2 regions of the Ancylobacter sp. SL191 genome follow, and region 1 is predicted to be linked to the other one. Evidence: predicted binding sites of a transcription regulator. Region 1 holds the regulator's gene; the other holds the start of a gene.
What was found. Region 1 encodes LexA, which represses DNA repair genes until DNA is damaged. Its sites were predicted from a motif close to TGTTCNNNNTGTGTTCNG; they were not measured.
Positions count from the first base shown of each region.

Region 2: a site for LexA is predicted at 3,140-3,157, ahead of parE (DNA topoisomerase IV subunit B). Genes of this name have one in related genera too.

Region 1 covers NZ_CP113056.1:3,150,727-3,158,399, reverse strand. Annotated here, with positions in the region: gene moaC (cyclic pyranopterin monophosphate synthase MoaC) at 1-358, shown strand, start outside; gene glp (gephyrin-like molybdotransferase Glp) at 375-1,601, shown strand; gene hpxZ (oxalurate catabolism protein HpxZ) at 1,649-2,041, shown strand; gene OU996_RS14290 (GntR family transcriptional regulator) at 2,142-2,834, shown strand; gene atzF (allophanate hydrolase) at 2,871-4,694, opposite strand; gene lexA (transcriptional repressor LexA) at 4,907-5,608, shown strand; gene OU996_RS14275 (ComEC/Rec2 family competence protein) at 5,670-7,673, opposite strand, start outside.
Region 2 covers NZ_CP113056.1:3,865,294-3,872,966, reverse strand. Annotated here, with positions in the region: gene OU996_RS17740 (GreA/GreB family elongation factor) at 1-376, shown strand, start outside; gene OU996_RS17735 (LysE family translocator) at 376-1,005, shown strand; gene parE (DNA topoisomerase IV subunit B) at 1,012-3,063, opposite strand; gene argC (N-acetyl-gamma-glutamyl-phosphate reductase) at 3,422-4,477, shown strand; gene phaC (class I poly(R)-hydroxyalkanoic acid synthase) at 4,649-6,352, opposite strand; gene OU996_RS17715 (hypothetical protein) at 7,154-7,471, shown strand; gene OU996_RS17710 (LL-diaminopimelate aminotransferase) at 7,634-7,673, shown strand, end outside.

The DNA of each region.
Region 1 (7,673 bases):
GCTGGACCTCATCGTCTCCGGCAACGCCAAGAAGGGCGATGTCATCGGCACGGCACGCCTTGCCGGCATCATGGCGGCCAAGCGCACCCATGAGCTGATTCCGCTCTGTCACGCGCTGCTGCTGTCGAAAGTCGCGGTCGAGATCGAACCGGATGCGGCGCTTCCGGGTTTGCGGGTGCGGGCCACGGTGCGCACCAGCGGGCAGACCGGCGTGGAGATGGAAGCGCTCACCGCCGTCTCCGTCGCCTGCCTCACCGTCTACGACATGGCCAAGGCGGTGGACCGGGGCATGCGCATCGAGGCGGTCCGGCTTCTGGAGAAATCCGGCGGCCGTTCCGGGCATTGGCAGGCCGACTGAACAAGGGGGACACGCCATGGCGCTGATGCCGGTTGAAGAGGCGCTGGCCCGTCTGCTCGCCTCCGTCACTCCCTTGCCGACCGAGCGCGTGCCGCTCATGGAGGCCGCCGGCCGGGTGCTGGCCGAACCGCTCGTCGCCCATCGCACCACGCCCGGCGCCGATGTCTCGGCCATGGACGGCTATGCCGTGCGGGCGCAGGACGCGGCCGAACTGCCGGCCACCCTCACTTTGATCGGCGAATCGGCGGCCGGACGTCCCTTCCCGGACGAGATACTGCCCGGCACCACCGTGCGCATCTTCACCGGCGCGGTGATGCCCGCCGGCGCCGACGCCGTGGTGATCCAGGAGGACACGCTACGCGAGGGCGACCTTGTCGCCATCCGTGAGGTGGCGACGCCCGGCCGGCACATACGCCGCGCCGGCGGCGACTTCGCCCATGACGAGCCGCTGCTCGCCCCCGGCCACCGGCTGCGGGCCCGCGATCTCGCGCTCGCCGCCTCGGCCGATGTGGCGGAGCTCAGCGTGTACCGACGCCCGCGCGTGGGCCTTCTCTCCACGGGTGACGAGTTGGTGCGCCCCGGTGCGGGCGCGGGCGCGCATCAGGTGATCCTCTCCAACATCTATTCGGTCGGCGCGCTCGCCCGCGCGGCGGGTGCCGAAGTGACCGATTTCGGCATCCTGCCCGATGACATGGCGGCAACGCAGGCGGGCGTGAGTTCGGCGCTGGCCGCCGGCTTCGACGTGCTGGTGACCACGGGCGGCGCCTCAGTGGGCGACCACGATCTCGTCGCCCCGGCGCTGACCGCGCAGGGCGTGGCGCTCGATGTTCACAAGGTCGCGCTGCGGCCGGGCAAGCCGCTGATGTTCGGCACTTACGCGCATGCGGCATCCATCAGCCATGTGCTCGGCCTGCCCGGCAACCCGGTCTCGGCCCATGTCTGCGCCCTGCTCTATCTCGTGCCGCTGCTCAAAGCCCTGCAGGGAATTGACGTGCCGCCCCGCGTGCCGCTGAAGCCGGCGCGCCTCGCCACTGACATCAAGGCCAACGAGATGCGCATGGATTTCCAGCGGGCGCAGATCGTCGGCCAGGAGTGCGGCCTGCCGCTGGTGCGACCGCTTCCCGTACAGGACAGCTCGATGCTCTCCGTGCTCGCCCGCGCCGACGTGCTGCTGGTGCGCCAGCCGCACGCGCCGGCGGCGAAGGCGGGCGAGCCCTGCGAGATTCTGCCGCTCGAGGATTGACCCGGCAGGCCGCACGCGATGTTCTGAACCGTCAGAAGGGGCACTCCATGGACATCAATCTTCCCGACGTGAAGGCCGAGGTCGAAGCCGCCTTCGGCCGTTATGAGCAGGCGCTGGTGAGCAACGATGTTGCCGGGCTCGACGCGCTGTTCTGGGCCGATCCGACCACCATTCGCTACGGCAATGGCGAGAATCTCTACGGCATCGAGGCCATCCGGGCGTTCCGCAAGGCGCGTTCGCCGCATGGGCTTGAACGGACGCTGGAGAAGACGGTCATCACCACCTATGGCCGCGACATGGCGGTGGCGTCCACCCTGTTCCGCCGTCCTGTCATGCCCGGGCGTATCGGCCGGCAGATGCAGACCTGGATGCGCACGCCCGAGGGCTGGAAGGTCGTCGCGGCGCATGTGAGCATCATCGCCGATCCCGACGAAGGATGACGCCGCACGCCGCGCGACGGGCCGGGCGCATCATGCTAGCTTCGGCATGTCGCCGTCCTTCATCGTCCCGGCACGCCTGTCCTTCTGGTTGTTGAGCCCGATGTCCCTTGCCGTGATGCCGCCGGTCGCCGGCCCCCTTTCCGAGGCCCGCAAGCGGGTTACCCGCGCCGAGGAATTGCGGCTCCAGCTCGCCGACGAGATCACCCGCGGCCGCTTACCCCCCGGCACGGCGCTGGACGAGACGGTGCTGGCCGCGCGATTCGGTGTGTCCCGTACCCCGGTGCGCGAGGCGCTGCGCGAGCTCGCCGCCTCGGGCTTGGTCGATGCCCGTCCGCATCGCGGCGCCGTGGTCGCGCGTCCCAGCCTTGAGCGGCTGCAGGATATGTTCGACGTGATGGCGGAACTGGAGGCGCTCTGCGCCGGCCTCGCGGCGCTGGCCATGACCCCGGCGGAGCGCCGGCAGCTCGACCAGCTTCACCAGAGCATGGGCGACATGATGCGAGCCGGCGACTTCCCCGCCTATCGCGAGGCCAATGAGCAGTTCCATGCCGCGCTCTATGCCGGCAGCCATAACGACTATCTGGTGGAGATCACCGTCGGCACGCGCCGGCGCCTCTCGCCCTTTCGGCGCGCCCAGTTCCACGCGCTCGGCCGTCTTGCCCTGTCCCATCGCGAGCATGAACGGGTGGTCACCGCCGTGCTGCGTGGCGAGCGGGACGCCGCCGCTGCTGCCATGCGCTCGCACATCACCATCGTCCACGACGCCTACGAGCAATACGCTCAGACCGTTTGATTTCAGGCGCTTACCGGCGCCAGCTGATTCGGCTTCTCAGCCCGCCGGCGCCAGAAGCCCGCGCCGCGCCGCCTCATCCGCCAAAAAGGCGCGCCAGCCGCCGAAGCTGGTGATGTCGCGCGCCGCTGGTGCAGCAGCGGCCTCCATGGCGAAGCCCTTCACCGACGTGCCGTCCTCCAGCGTTACCGTGGCGATGCCAAGCGGCGCAGGGATGCCCGCCACCAGCCGCCCAAAGGCGGCTTCCGGCAGCGCCCAGACCTCACAGGCAATGCGCCCGCCGGAACCCGCGCCCCCGCGCAGCAGGCCGGGCCGGCGCACCCGGCCCTCCGGCAGAAGGAAGAGACGATAATCCGGGCTTGTGCGCGCCTCGCGGATGAACAACCCGCCGGTCTCGACCAGCTCGCCATTGAGCGGCAGGCCGGACAGATGCGCCCCGAACAGGGCGACCGCCACATAGCCGGGCGCCGGGGCGGGCATGGCGGTGGAGGCGGCAGGATGAGCGGCTCCGGTCGCGCCGAGCGTCAGCCCGGTGTCGCGATGGAAGGCAGCGCCGAGCGCGGCGAGATGGGCGTCCTGCCCCGCCGGCGCCAGCAGGGTGATGCCCGCCGGCGCGCCATCCGCGCGAATCTCCGCCGGCACGGCGAGGCCGCACATATCGAGCAGGTTGACGAAATTGGTGTAGACGCCGAGCTGGCTGTTGCAGCGCACCGGCTCGGCCTGCATCTGCGCGACGGTGAAGACCGTCGGCATGGTCGGCACCATCAGGGCGTCGATGCCGGCAAGCGCCGCCCGCACCTGCGCCTTAAGCTCCGCCAGCCGGTACTGCCCACGAAATGCCTCGACGGCGCTGAAATGGCGGCCCTGCTCGATGATGCCGGCGACCACCGGATGCACCGAGGCCGGCCGCGATTCGAGAAAGGCGCCGACCGCCGCGTAGCGCTCCGCCACCCACGGCCCCTCATAAAGCAGCCGCGCCGTCTCGAAGAACGGTGTGAGGTCGATCTCGACCAGCCGCGCCCCCAGCCGCGCCATGCGCTCGGCGGCGCGGCGGAACCCCGCCTCCGAGGCGCGGTCACCGAAGGTCACGAGATCCTGCGCGCGCGGCACGGCGAGCGTCGGCCCGGCCGGAAAACCGGCGAGCCCCCCCAGCGGCAAGACGCGCGAATAAGGATCATCCTCGTCCGGCCCGGCCATCACCGATGTCGCCAGCAGCGCGTCTTCCACCGTGAGCGCGAAGACCGACACGCAGTCCAGCGAGCGGCAAGCGGGCACGACGCCGCGCGTCGAGACAAGGCCGAGACTGGGCTTCAGACCGACAATATTGTTCAGCCCCGCTGGCACGCGGCCGGACCCCGCCGTGTCCGTCCCCAGCGCAAAGGCCACGAGCCCCGCCGCGACCGCAACCGCCGAGCCGGAGCTCGACCCGCCCGGCACCAGATCATCGCGCACGGGATTTCGCGGCGTGCCATAGGGTGAGCGCGTGCCGTTGAGCCCGGTGGCGAACTGGTCGAGATTGGTCTTGCCGAGGATGATCGCCCCCGCCCGGCGCAGCCGCGCCACCGCCGCCGCGTCGCGCGTGGCTGGATAGGCATAGTCCGGGCAGGCACAGGTGGTCGGCAGGCCGGCGACGTCGATGTTGTCCTTCACCGCGAAGGGCACGCCGTAGAGCGGCATCTGGGCGGGGTCGGCGCCCTCCAGCCGCGCGAGCTGGGTCGTGATGCCGGCATCGTCGACCAGCGCCGTGAACACCGCCGGATCGCCATGCGCCACGATAAGTGCCCGCGCCCGCGCCACCGTTTCCGCCGGCCGGGCCCGCCCCGCGCGGTGGGCGGCGACAATGTCAGCTATGGTTCCGATCACGACTCGCGCCTTTCGTGCTGCACGCAGGACTATGCATAGGCATTAGGCAATATCTGGGCCATTGCATACAGATAACCGACCTGTCTGTCGCGCGCCAGAGTTGCGGCAGGGCGAGAATTCCCCGTTGTGGAACACACAAAGAACGGATAGTGTTTGTTCGTGATTTGTTTCGCTTAACGGCCCTCGGGCGCCCTACAGACGGATCGGGATCGATGCTCACCCGCAAACAGCACGAGCTGCTGCTCTTCATCGACGAACGCCTGAAAAGGGACGGCGTGCCCCCCTCCTTCGAGGAAATGAAGGAGGCGCTGGACCTGCGGTCGAAATCGGGCATTCACCGCCTGATCACGGCGCTGGAAGAGCGCGGCTTCATCCGCCGCCTGCCCAACCGGGCACGCGCGCTCGAAGTACTCCGCCTGCCGGAAGACGCGCAGTCCCGCCCCGCGCGCGCCGCCTTTGCGCCGAATGTCATCGAGGGCAGCCTTGGGCGGGTGAAGCTTCCCTCTGCCGCTGTGGAGGAGGATTCCCGGCGCCCGGTGGCCATCCCCATTGTCGGCCGCATCGCCGCCGGCTCACCCATCTCCGCCATCCAGTCGCCCGACAGCACGATCAACATGCCGCCGGAAATGCTCTCGGGCGGCGAGCATTTCGCCCTTGAGGTGCGCGGTGATTCGATGATCGAGGCCGGCATCTTCGACGGTGATCTCGCGCTGATCCGCAAATCCGATACCGCCAGCACCGGCGATATCGTGGTGGCGCTGATCGATGATGAGGACGCCACGCTGAAACGCCTGCGCCGTAAAGGCGCCTCCATCGCGCTGGAGGCCGCCAATCCGGCTTATGAGACCCGCATCTTCGGCCCCGACCGGGTGCAGATCCAGGGCCGTCTCGTCGCGCTGTTCCGGCGCTACTGAGCGGGAACGGCCGCGTTTCCGGGAGCGGCTCGTGGACCGGCATCGACCGGCTCGTCGCGTCTCACCGGCGTGGAGGCAGTGCCGCTGGCAGCCACGGCCGGGCGCCATCCGGTGGGCGGGAGTCGATCACCCGCCAGAGGACCTTTGGTCTCGGTTCGTGTGGTGGTGCGGTAGGCCGTTCAGGTGCCGTCGCCAGAGGTGACGGTGGCCGGAGAACGGGCGCGTACGGCTGGGGCCGATGCGAACCGATCGCGCCGGGTGCGGTCGGCGACGCGGCTGAAGACGCCATCGCTCCAGATAGTACGTCGTCAGGCGGCATAGTGGTGGAGAGTGGCGTGGCGCTCTCGTTCACGTTCGGGAGTGGCGCCTCCGTGCGACGGGATATGCGATCATCAGGCAGCGCAGGGTTGGCCGCATCGGTGGGGGCACTCGCCGGCGCGCTGCCGGGGGCGCCCCCTTGAGGAGTGCCTCTGGCGCGAGCGTCGACAGAGGCACGCACTCCGCTCTCCGCTGCGCTCTGCGGCGAAGGATGCTGCGTCTGCTCGACCATGCTGCGCGCCAGAATGTGAGCCGTCGTCTCCGCCGGTCCCTCAACGGGAGCGCCGCCCCCCCCGCGCGGGCCACCATCTTCATCGTCAGTGATACCATCTTCGGCATCAGCAAGGCCGGTGAGCCCGGCCATTGCCGCGGGTTCCGGCCCGACCTCATCGCGGTACAGCGCCAGCGCCGAGGTCTGCCGTCGTGGATCGATGCGCAGCACCTGCGCCGCGCAGTCATGGGGCGGCGCCTCGGTGGTGATCAGCAGCCCCACGCGCCGGCAGTCCTCCTCCAATGAGGCGCGGTGGCGCGACAAGGCGACGATCTCGCCGCCCGCCAGGCGCAGCGTACAGCCCAGCGGATCGCAGCGCGCCGCCTGCGTCAGGCTCGGATCCTCGAGGCGCGCGCGTTCGCCCTCGGCACTGAGCCATTGCTCGACGACGAAGCGGCCGGTAAGGCCGCGATCACGGTCGCCCATCAGCGCCAGTCGCCCGTCGCTCTGGCGCACCGCCACCGTCCGCCCCTCGCGGTCGACCAGTATGTCCGGCCGGTCGCGCAGCGGCGCCAGCGCGAGCCCGGCCAGCGCCAGCACGGGTGCGACGAGCATCAGCCGACTGCGCAGCAGGCAGAAGGCGGTAAGCGCTAGCGCGAACAGCACGAGGCTCGCCAGCGGCAGCGCCGGCAGGCCGCGATCAGCACCGGGCACGGCGGCGACGGCGCGGGAGATATCGACCATCCGCCCGATGCCCCAGCCCATCACATGCCAGGCCGGCGCGTCCCAGCCGAACGGAATGAGCAGCGCCCCCGCCAACCCCGCCGGCATGATGATGAAGGAGGCGATCGGCATCGCCGCGAGATTGGCGATGAGGCTCAGCGGCGCGAGTCGCTGGAAGTGATAGGCGGCGAAGGGCGCGGTCGCGAGGCCCGCCGCCAGCGATGTCAGCACCAGAGCGGCGATATAGACCGCCGGCCGGTGCAGCCAGCCAAGCCGCGCGCCCGGCAGTTCCGCCACCTGCCGCCCCCATCGCGCATAGGCGGCGACCAGCGCCAGCGTCGCGGCAAAGGACATCTGCGCGCCGGGATCGAGCACCGCCCAAGGGGTAAGCGCCAGAACCAGCAGGGCGGCGACCGCCAGGGTGCGCAGCGTCAGCGCGGGCCGGCCGAGAGCGACGCCGGCGAGCACGATCAGCGTCATCAGATAGGCGCGCTGCGTCGCCACTTCGCCGCCGGACAGCACGAGATAGAAGGTCGCCGCCAGCGCGGCCGGCACCGCCGCCCAGTTCTTGATGGGGTAGCGCAGCGCCAGTGCCGGCGAGAGCGCGAGCAGCGCCCGCACCAGAAAGAACATGCCCGTCGCCACCAGCGCCATGTGCAGGCCGGAGATGGACAGAACATGCGAGAGGCCAGCCACCCGCATGCTCTCCTCGATACTCTCCGGCACCCCGTCGCGCAGCCCCGTCACCAGCGCAACGGCGATGGCCGCATCGCCCTGCATCGGCGCCGATGCGCCCGGCGGGAGCAGCGCCGC
Region 2 (7,673 bases), 710 kb from region 1:
CGGGCGCGAGCGCGAGGCACTGGCGGCGGCCACCGTCACGGGGGATCGCGCGGCCGTCGCCGCCGCGTCGCGGGAGCTGCGCTACTGGTCCTCCCGCCGGGCCAATGCCGAACCGATCGACCCGCCGCAGGACGGCGCGGCGATCACCTTTGGCATGCTGGTCACGCTGGAGGACGAGGAGGGCCGCTGCCGCCGCTTCCGCATCGTTGGCGAGGATGAAGCGGAGCCACGCGAGGGCCGCATCGGCTGGATCTCGCCGGTCGCCCGCGCGCTGATGGGCAAGTGGATCGGCGATGAGGTCAGCCTGCCGACCGGCGTGATGGAGATTGCCGACGTCGACACCACGCCTGAGACCGAGACCGAGGACGAGGCCTGATGCTGATCCCCGTCGAGACGCTGCTCGTCTTCGTTCCCGCCGCGCTGGCGCTGAACCTGACCCCCGGCAATGACATGCTGTTCTGCCTCGGGCAGGGCATGAAATCCGGCCCGCGCGCGGGTGTCGCCGCCAGCCTCGGCATTGCCGCGGGTGTGCTGATCCACACGCTGGCGGCGGGTATCGGCCTTGCCGCCGTGCTCCGGGCGCATCCGGCGGCGTTCGAGGCGATACGCTGGGCGGGCGTGGCCTATCTGGTCTATCTCGCGGCACAGGCCTGGCGCTCCTCCGGCCCGCTAGTGGCGCCTGCGGGTGGCGCGCCGGCCCGTGCTCTTGTCGCCTGGCGGGAAGCGGTGGTGGTGAGCCTGCTCAATCCCAAGGTGGCGGTCTTCGTTCTCGCCTTCCTGCCGCAATTCGTCGATCCGGCGCGCGGCTCGACCTTCCTGCAGTTTTTCCTGCTCGGTGCGATCCTCAACACGGGCGGCACGCTGATCAACATCGCCGTCGGCCTTTTCGCCGGCCGCCTCAGTGGCTGGCTCGCCACCCGCGCCCATGTCGCCCGCTGGCTGCAGCGCGCGACCGGCGGCATCTTCCTGCTGCTGGCCGCGCGCATCGCGTTTGAGCGGCGGTAAGAGCCGTCAAATATCCAGCAATTCCTCGCCGGCGAAGGCCGCGCGTTCGGAGATGAAGGCGAAGCGGCTTTCCGGTTTGTTGCCCATCAGCCGCTCGACGATATCGGCGGTGGCGGCGCGTTCGGCATCGTCGATGGTGACGCGCAGCAGGGTGCGCGTCTTGCGGTTCATCGTCGTTTCCTTGAGCTGCGCCGGCATCATCTCGCCGAGGCCCTTGAAGCGGCCGATATCGACCTTGCCGCGCCCGGAGAATTCCTTGCGCAGCAGCTCGTCGCGATGCGCCTCGTCCCGCGCATAGAGCGTCTTGGCGCCTTGGGTGATGCGGTAGAGCGGCGGCACGGCGAGGAAGAGGTGGCCGTTCTCGATCAGCTTCGGCGTCTGCCGGTAGAAGAAGGTGACGAGCAGCGAGGCAATGTGAGCGCCGTCGACATCGGCGTCAGTCATGATGATCACGCGCTCATAGCGCAGATCCTCGTCGCGATAGTTGGCGGCCGTGCCGCAGCCGAGCGCCTGGACGAGATCGGAAAGCTGCTGGTTCTGCGCGAGCTTGTCGCGGCCGGCGCTGGCGACGTTGAGGATCTTGCCGCGCAGCGGCAGCACGGCCTGGCTCTGGCGCTCGCGCGCCTGCTTGGCGGAGCCGCCGGCCGAATCGCCCTCGACGATGAAGAGCTCGGAGCCCGCCGCCGAGTTGTTGGAGCAATCCGCCAGCTTGCCCGGCAGGCGCAGCTTGCGCACGGCGCTCTTGCGGGAGACTTCCTTTTCCTGCCGGCGGCGCAATCGCTCGTCCGCGCGCTCGATAACCCAGTCGAGCAGGCGGCTGGCCTGCGGCGGGTTGCCGGCGAGCCAATGGTCGAACGGGTCGCGCAGCGCGCCCTCGACGATGCGCGCGGCCTCGGCGGTGGCGAGCTTTTCCTTGGTCTGGCCCTGAAATTCCGGCTCGCGCACGAAGACCGAGAGCATGGCCGCGCAGCCGGCCATCACGTCGTCGGCGGTGATGATGGCGGCGCGCTTGGCGTTGCCGGTGCGCTCGGCATGGTCGCGCAGACCCTTGAGCAGAACGGCACGCAGGCCGGTCTCATGCGTGCCGCCCTCGGCGGTGGGGATGGTGTTGCAGTAGGAGGAAATGGCGCCGTCCGCGTCACCGAGCCAGGCCACAGCCCACTCGGCCGAGCCATGGCCGCCGGGCCGCGAGGTCTTGCCGGCGAAGATATCCGGGTGGACCAGCGTGTGGCCCTCGATATCGGCGGCGAGATAGTCCTTGAGGCCGCCGGGAAAGCGGAAGGTGGCCTTGGGCGGAATTTCGCTGCCGGCGACCAGTTCCGGGTCGCAGCTCCAGCGGATTTCGACCCCGCCGAACAGATAGGCCTTGGAGCGGGCCATCTTGAAGACGCGGGCCGGCTTGAAGCGGGCGCCCTCGCCGAAAATCTGCGCGTCCGGGTGGAAGCGCACCCGCGTGCCGCGCCGGTTCTGCACGCGGCCGATCTCCTGGATCGGGCCCTGCGGCATGCCGCGCGAATAGAGCTGGCGGTAAAGCACCTGCCCACGCGCGACCTCGACCTCCAGCACGTCGGACAGCGCGTTGACGACGGAGACGCCGACGCCGTGCAGGCCGCCCGAGGTCTCGTACACCTTGCTGTCGAACTTGCCGCCGGCGTGCAGCGTGGTGAGGATGACCTCCAGCGCCGACTTGCCGGGATATTTCGGGTGGTTCTCGATCGGAATGCCGCGGCCATTGTCGGTCACGGTCAGGAAACCGTCGGCCGTCAGTTCCACCTCGATGAAACTGGCATGGCCGGCGACCGCCTCGTCCATTGAATTGTCGATCACCTCGGCGAAGAGGTGATGCAGGGCCTTCTCGTCCGTGCCGCCAATATACATGCCCGGCCGGCGCCGCACCGGCTCCAGCCCTTCCAGCACCTCGATATCCGCGGCCGTGTAACCGCTCTCGCCGGGCAGGCCGGGGGAGGCGGCGGGCGCCCGCACAGGCTTCGGCGCGGCCGGGGTCGCCGCGGGCTTGGGCGCGGCGGGGGGAAGGTCGAACAGGTTCGGATCGGACATCAGGCAGGCGGGCTTTCGCTGAATGGGGCGTCAGGCGATTCCATTACACCACATTATGCCAAAGCGCGTCAGTCGCGTGAACAGGACGTGAACAATCAGCAGCGCAGCCGTTTGCGGTTGGCGCGCACCTTGCCGCCATAGAGCCCGACAATATCGCGCGCCATCGTGTCCTTTCGGTCGGTGACGACAGTGCAGGCGAGGGGCAAGCGGCGGAGGCTCAGCCGTGTTCCCGCCCTCCTCGCGCGGCCGCCATGCGCGCGGCGCGCAGATCCGTGTCTTTCCCGCGACATGCATCCGGTGTAATGGCGCGGTCTCCATGCGCGGGGCGTTCCCCGCGCCAGTGACGGGATACGCCACGATGACGGACAGCAAGGCACGGATCGCCATCCTCGGAGCCTCGGGCTACACCGGCGCGGAGCTGGTGCGCCTGCTGGTCCGTCACCCCCGCGTGGACATCGTCGCGCTCACTGCCGACCGCAAGGCCGGCCAGAGCATGGCCGAGGTGTTCCCGCAATTCGCGCCGCTGAACCTGCCGACGCTCACCACTATCGACGCGGTGGACTGGTCGGGCGTCGATCTCGCCTTCTGCGCCCTGCCGCACGGCACCACGCAGCAGGTCATCAAGAAAGTCTTCGAGACCGCGCCGCACATCAAGATCGTCGACCTGTCCGCGGATTTCCGGCTGCGCGATGCCGGCGCCTATGAGCAGTGGTACGGCCACCCGCATCAGGCGCTGGAACTGCAGCAGGAAGCCGTCTACGGCGTCGTCGAGCTCTATCGCGACGACATCCGCAAGGCCCGGCTCGTCGCCAATCCCGGCTGCTACACCACGACCGCCATCCTGCCCGTGGTGCCGCTGATCGAGGCCGGCGCCATCGACCCCGAGCACATCGTCATCGACGCCAAGAGCGGCGTGACAGGGGCGGGCCGTGCGGCCAAGGAGAACCTGCTCTACACCGAGGTGACGGATGGCATGCACGCCTATGGCGTCGGCGGCCACCGGCACACGGCGGAATTCGACCAGGAGTTTTCCAAGGCCGCCGGCCGCAGCGTGGTGCCGACCTTCACGCCGCACCTCATCCCGATGAGCCGCGGCATCTACGCGACCATCTATCTGAAGACCGGCGCGGGCGTCGGCGCTGAGGGCGTGCATCGCGTGCTGGCCGATTTCTATAAGGGCGAGGCCTTCGTGCACGTGCTGCCGCTCGGCCAGGTGCCGCAGTCGCGCTTCGTGAAGGGTTCCAACATGGCCTTCATCGGCGTGGTGCAGGACCGCGCGCCGGATCGCGTGGTCGTCATCTCCACCACCGACAATCTGGTGAAGGGCGCCTCCGGCCAGGCGGTGCAGAACATGAACCTCGTGCTCGGCTATCCCGAGACGCTGGGGCTCGAGCAGATCGCCCTGTTCCCGTGAGGGCTCCCGTGAGGCCATGACCGTCATCTTGGACGGCCGCAGGCCGATCCGGGATCGCATGGCGCTCGCCGTCGGCTAACGATCCCGGCTCTCCGCTGCGCGGAGCCTGTCCTTGGGCTTGCAGAAGGCAAGACCCGAGGGGGATGACAGGCCAAGAGCCAGTGAAGCCTTCTACGCCTTCACCTTCACATAGCTGCCGGGCGCCTCCTCGATCGCCTTGAACGGGCCCTTGCCGGGGATGCGCGCGGGAACGCGGGCATCGTCCTGCTGGGCGATCCAGGCGAACCAGTCCGGCCACCACGAGCCCGGATGCATCTGCGCCCCGGCGATCCAGTCTTCCAGCGCGCCGCCGGGGGCCTCGCCCGTCCAGTACTGGTACTTGCCGCGCGCGGGCGGGTTGATGACGCCGGCAATGTGGCCGGAGCCGGCCAGCACGAAGCGGCCGGGATTGCCGAACATTTGCAAGCCGAGGAACACCGAAGCGGCGGGCGCGATGTGGTCCTCGCGCGTCGCGACGCTGTACATGGGCAGGTTGATCTTCTTGAGGTCGAGCTTCTTGCCCGCCAGCATCAGGCTGCCCTGCGCCAGCCGGTTATCGAGGTAGCAGTTGCGCAGGTAGAAGGAATGATTCGCCGCCGGCAGGCGGGTCGAATCCGAGTTCCAGTAGAGAATGTCGAAGGGGAAGGGCGCCTGCCCCTTGAGATAGTTGTTCACCACATAGGGCCAGATCAGGTCGTTGGCCCGCAGCATGTTGAAGGCGTTGGCCATCTTGCGGCCGTCCATCACGCCCGATTCCAGCATCTTGCGCTCGAGATGGGCGATCTGCTCCTCGTCGATGAACACCTTGAGGTCGCCGGCATGGGTGAAATCCACCTGCGTCGTCAGGAAGGTGACGGAGCGCAGGCCGACATCCTGGCCGGAAGCCGCAAGCCAGGCGAGCGTCATCGCCAGCATGGTACCGCCGACGCAATAGCCGACCGCGTGGAAGTCCTGGCTGCCGCTCGCCTTCTTCGCCACGTCGAAGGCGGTGAGCACGCCGTCCTTCATATAGGCGTCGAAGCCCTTGCCGGCGAGCTCAGGGCCAGGATTGACCCAGGAGACCACGAAGACGGTGAGGCCCTGCTCGACCGCCCAGCGGATGAAGGACTTTTCCGGCGTCAGGTCGAGCACGTAGAATTTGTTGATCCAGGGCGGGATGATGACCAGCGGCACCGCCAGCACGCTCTCCGTCTGCGGCGCGTACTGGATGACCTGCATGATCTCGTTCTGGAAGATCACCTTGCCGGGTGTGACGGCCAGGTTCTCGCCGACCTTGAACTTGCTGTTGTCGGTCTGGCGGATCTTCAGGTCGCCGCCACCGGCCTCAATGTCCTCGGCCAGCATCTTCATGCCGCGCACAAGGTTCTCGCCATTGGAAGCGAGTGTGGTGCGCAGCAGTTCCGGGTTGGTCAGCACGAAATTGGAGGGCGAGACGGCGCCGGCGATCTGGCGGACATAGAACTCCGCCTTGTGCTTGGTGTGCGCGTCGATCTCGGCCTCATCGACCATGTTCTCCGCCCAGTTGGCGGTGAGCAGATAGGTCTGTTTCAGCGTGTCGAAGAATGGGTTGGTGCTCCACTCCGAATCGATGAAGCGGGCATCGCGGGCCGGCGGCTCGGCGACGGGCTTGGCCTCCTTGCCGCTCAGGCGCTTGAGCGTGGATGACCACAGCTCCAGATAGCCGCCGATCAGCCGGGCTTGTGCCTCCACCGTGCGCTTGGGGTCGGCAAGCCAGTACTCCGCGACATTGCCGATGGTCTTCATCACGTCGGCAATGTCCTCGGCGACATCGTCCTGGATGAGCCCTTCCTCGCGCGGCCGCATATAGGCCGCCATCGCCTTGCCGCCCTCCTCGACGAGGCGGGCGAGATTGCCGGCGAAGGCCTGCAGATCGATGGGACCGGAGCCGAGCGGGGGCGGTTCCGGCGCAGCGGGCTTGGCTGCACTCGGTTGTGGTGTGGGCTGAGCGGGTGCCGCCGGCACGGCCTGCGGGGGCGGAACGGGCGCAGCCAGCGTTTCAGCCTCGGCCTGCGCGCGCCGCTGCGAGGGGCGCACCGCGTAGCGGGGCAGGGCGGAGGGCTGTTCGGCGGCTTTCGTGCGCGGACGCTTAACGGCCCTATCCGGCGCGGTGGGAGCGGGTGCGGCAGGAGTTGGCTTGGCTTGCGCCAGGTCGGCAGCGGGCGCGCGGGCCTTCCTGGCTGAAGACGTCACGGTTGGCTTCGCCGGGCCGCCCTTGACGCTTTGGGGCGTGGTCTCCGGGATCGCAGCCTTCAGCCGTGCTTTTGATTCGACCGTGGGCTTGGCAGGCGCGGTCGCCTTTTGCGGGCGCTTGGTCGCCGGTTTGCTCACCGGCGCGGTTGCGGTCGCCTCGGTGGCGAGCTTGGCGGCGCTCCGGCTCGTGGCGGCCTTGCTGTCAGCCGGTTTCACCGGGTCAGTTGTCGTGGTCGAACGCGCCGTGCGGAGGGGCGTCTTGGCGTCGGTGGCCGGCTTTCCGGTCGTGCGTCGGTTACTCACCGCTTGTCCCCGCGGGTGCCTGCGTTCATAGGTGATGCCATCATAGCCGTGCGGCCCGGCCGGGGCGAGTGCGTATCAGGCCGGAGGCATGGGAGATCGGTGAGCGTGGGAGATGACCGGGGCATGAAGAGCATGGCGGATCCTTGCCGGATGATCCCGCGCGCCATGGCGCGCCCGGCTCGACGGGCCGGTTGCCTGGCCGGTCTGGTGGCGCTGGCGCTCGCCGGCTGCTCGGGGCCGTCCTCGCTGCTGCCGCCAGAGATGGCCAAGCCCATCACCCCCGGCCAGGAACTGGTCTACCCCAATTTCGGCGCCCCCGCGCAGATCGGCGACCGCCCGGTGATGACGCCGGCGCAGACGGCGAAGATGCAGAGCGATCTTCAGGGCCTCGCCCGCGAGCAACAGCAGCAAGTCGAGACCGATAGCCAGCAACAGCCCTAGGCGTCGCCCGGCGCCACCTTGGCGATACGTGGCCGCGACAGTTTTCATCACGCTTCCGCCCGTTTTCGCTGCGATCCCTCGCTGTGCGGGCGCCTGAACAGTGTTATGTAGCGCCTCAGTGCCGCTATCCGATGAATCGGGGCGGTTTGGAGCTTGAGACCGATGACCGACTTCCACCGTATCCGCCGGCTGCCGCCCTATG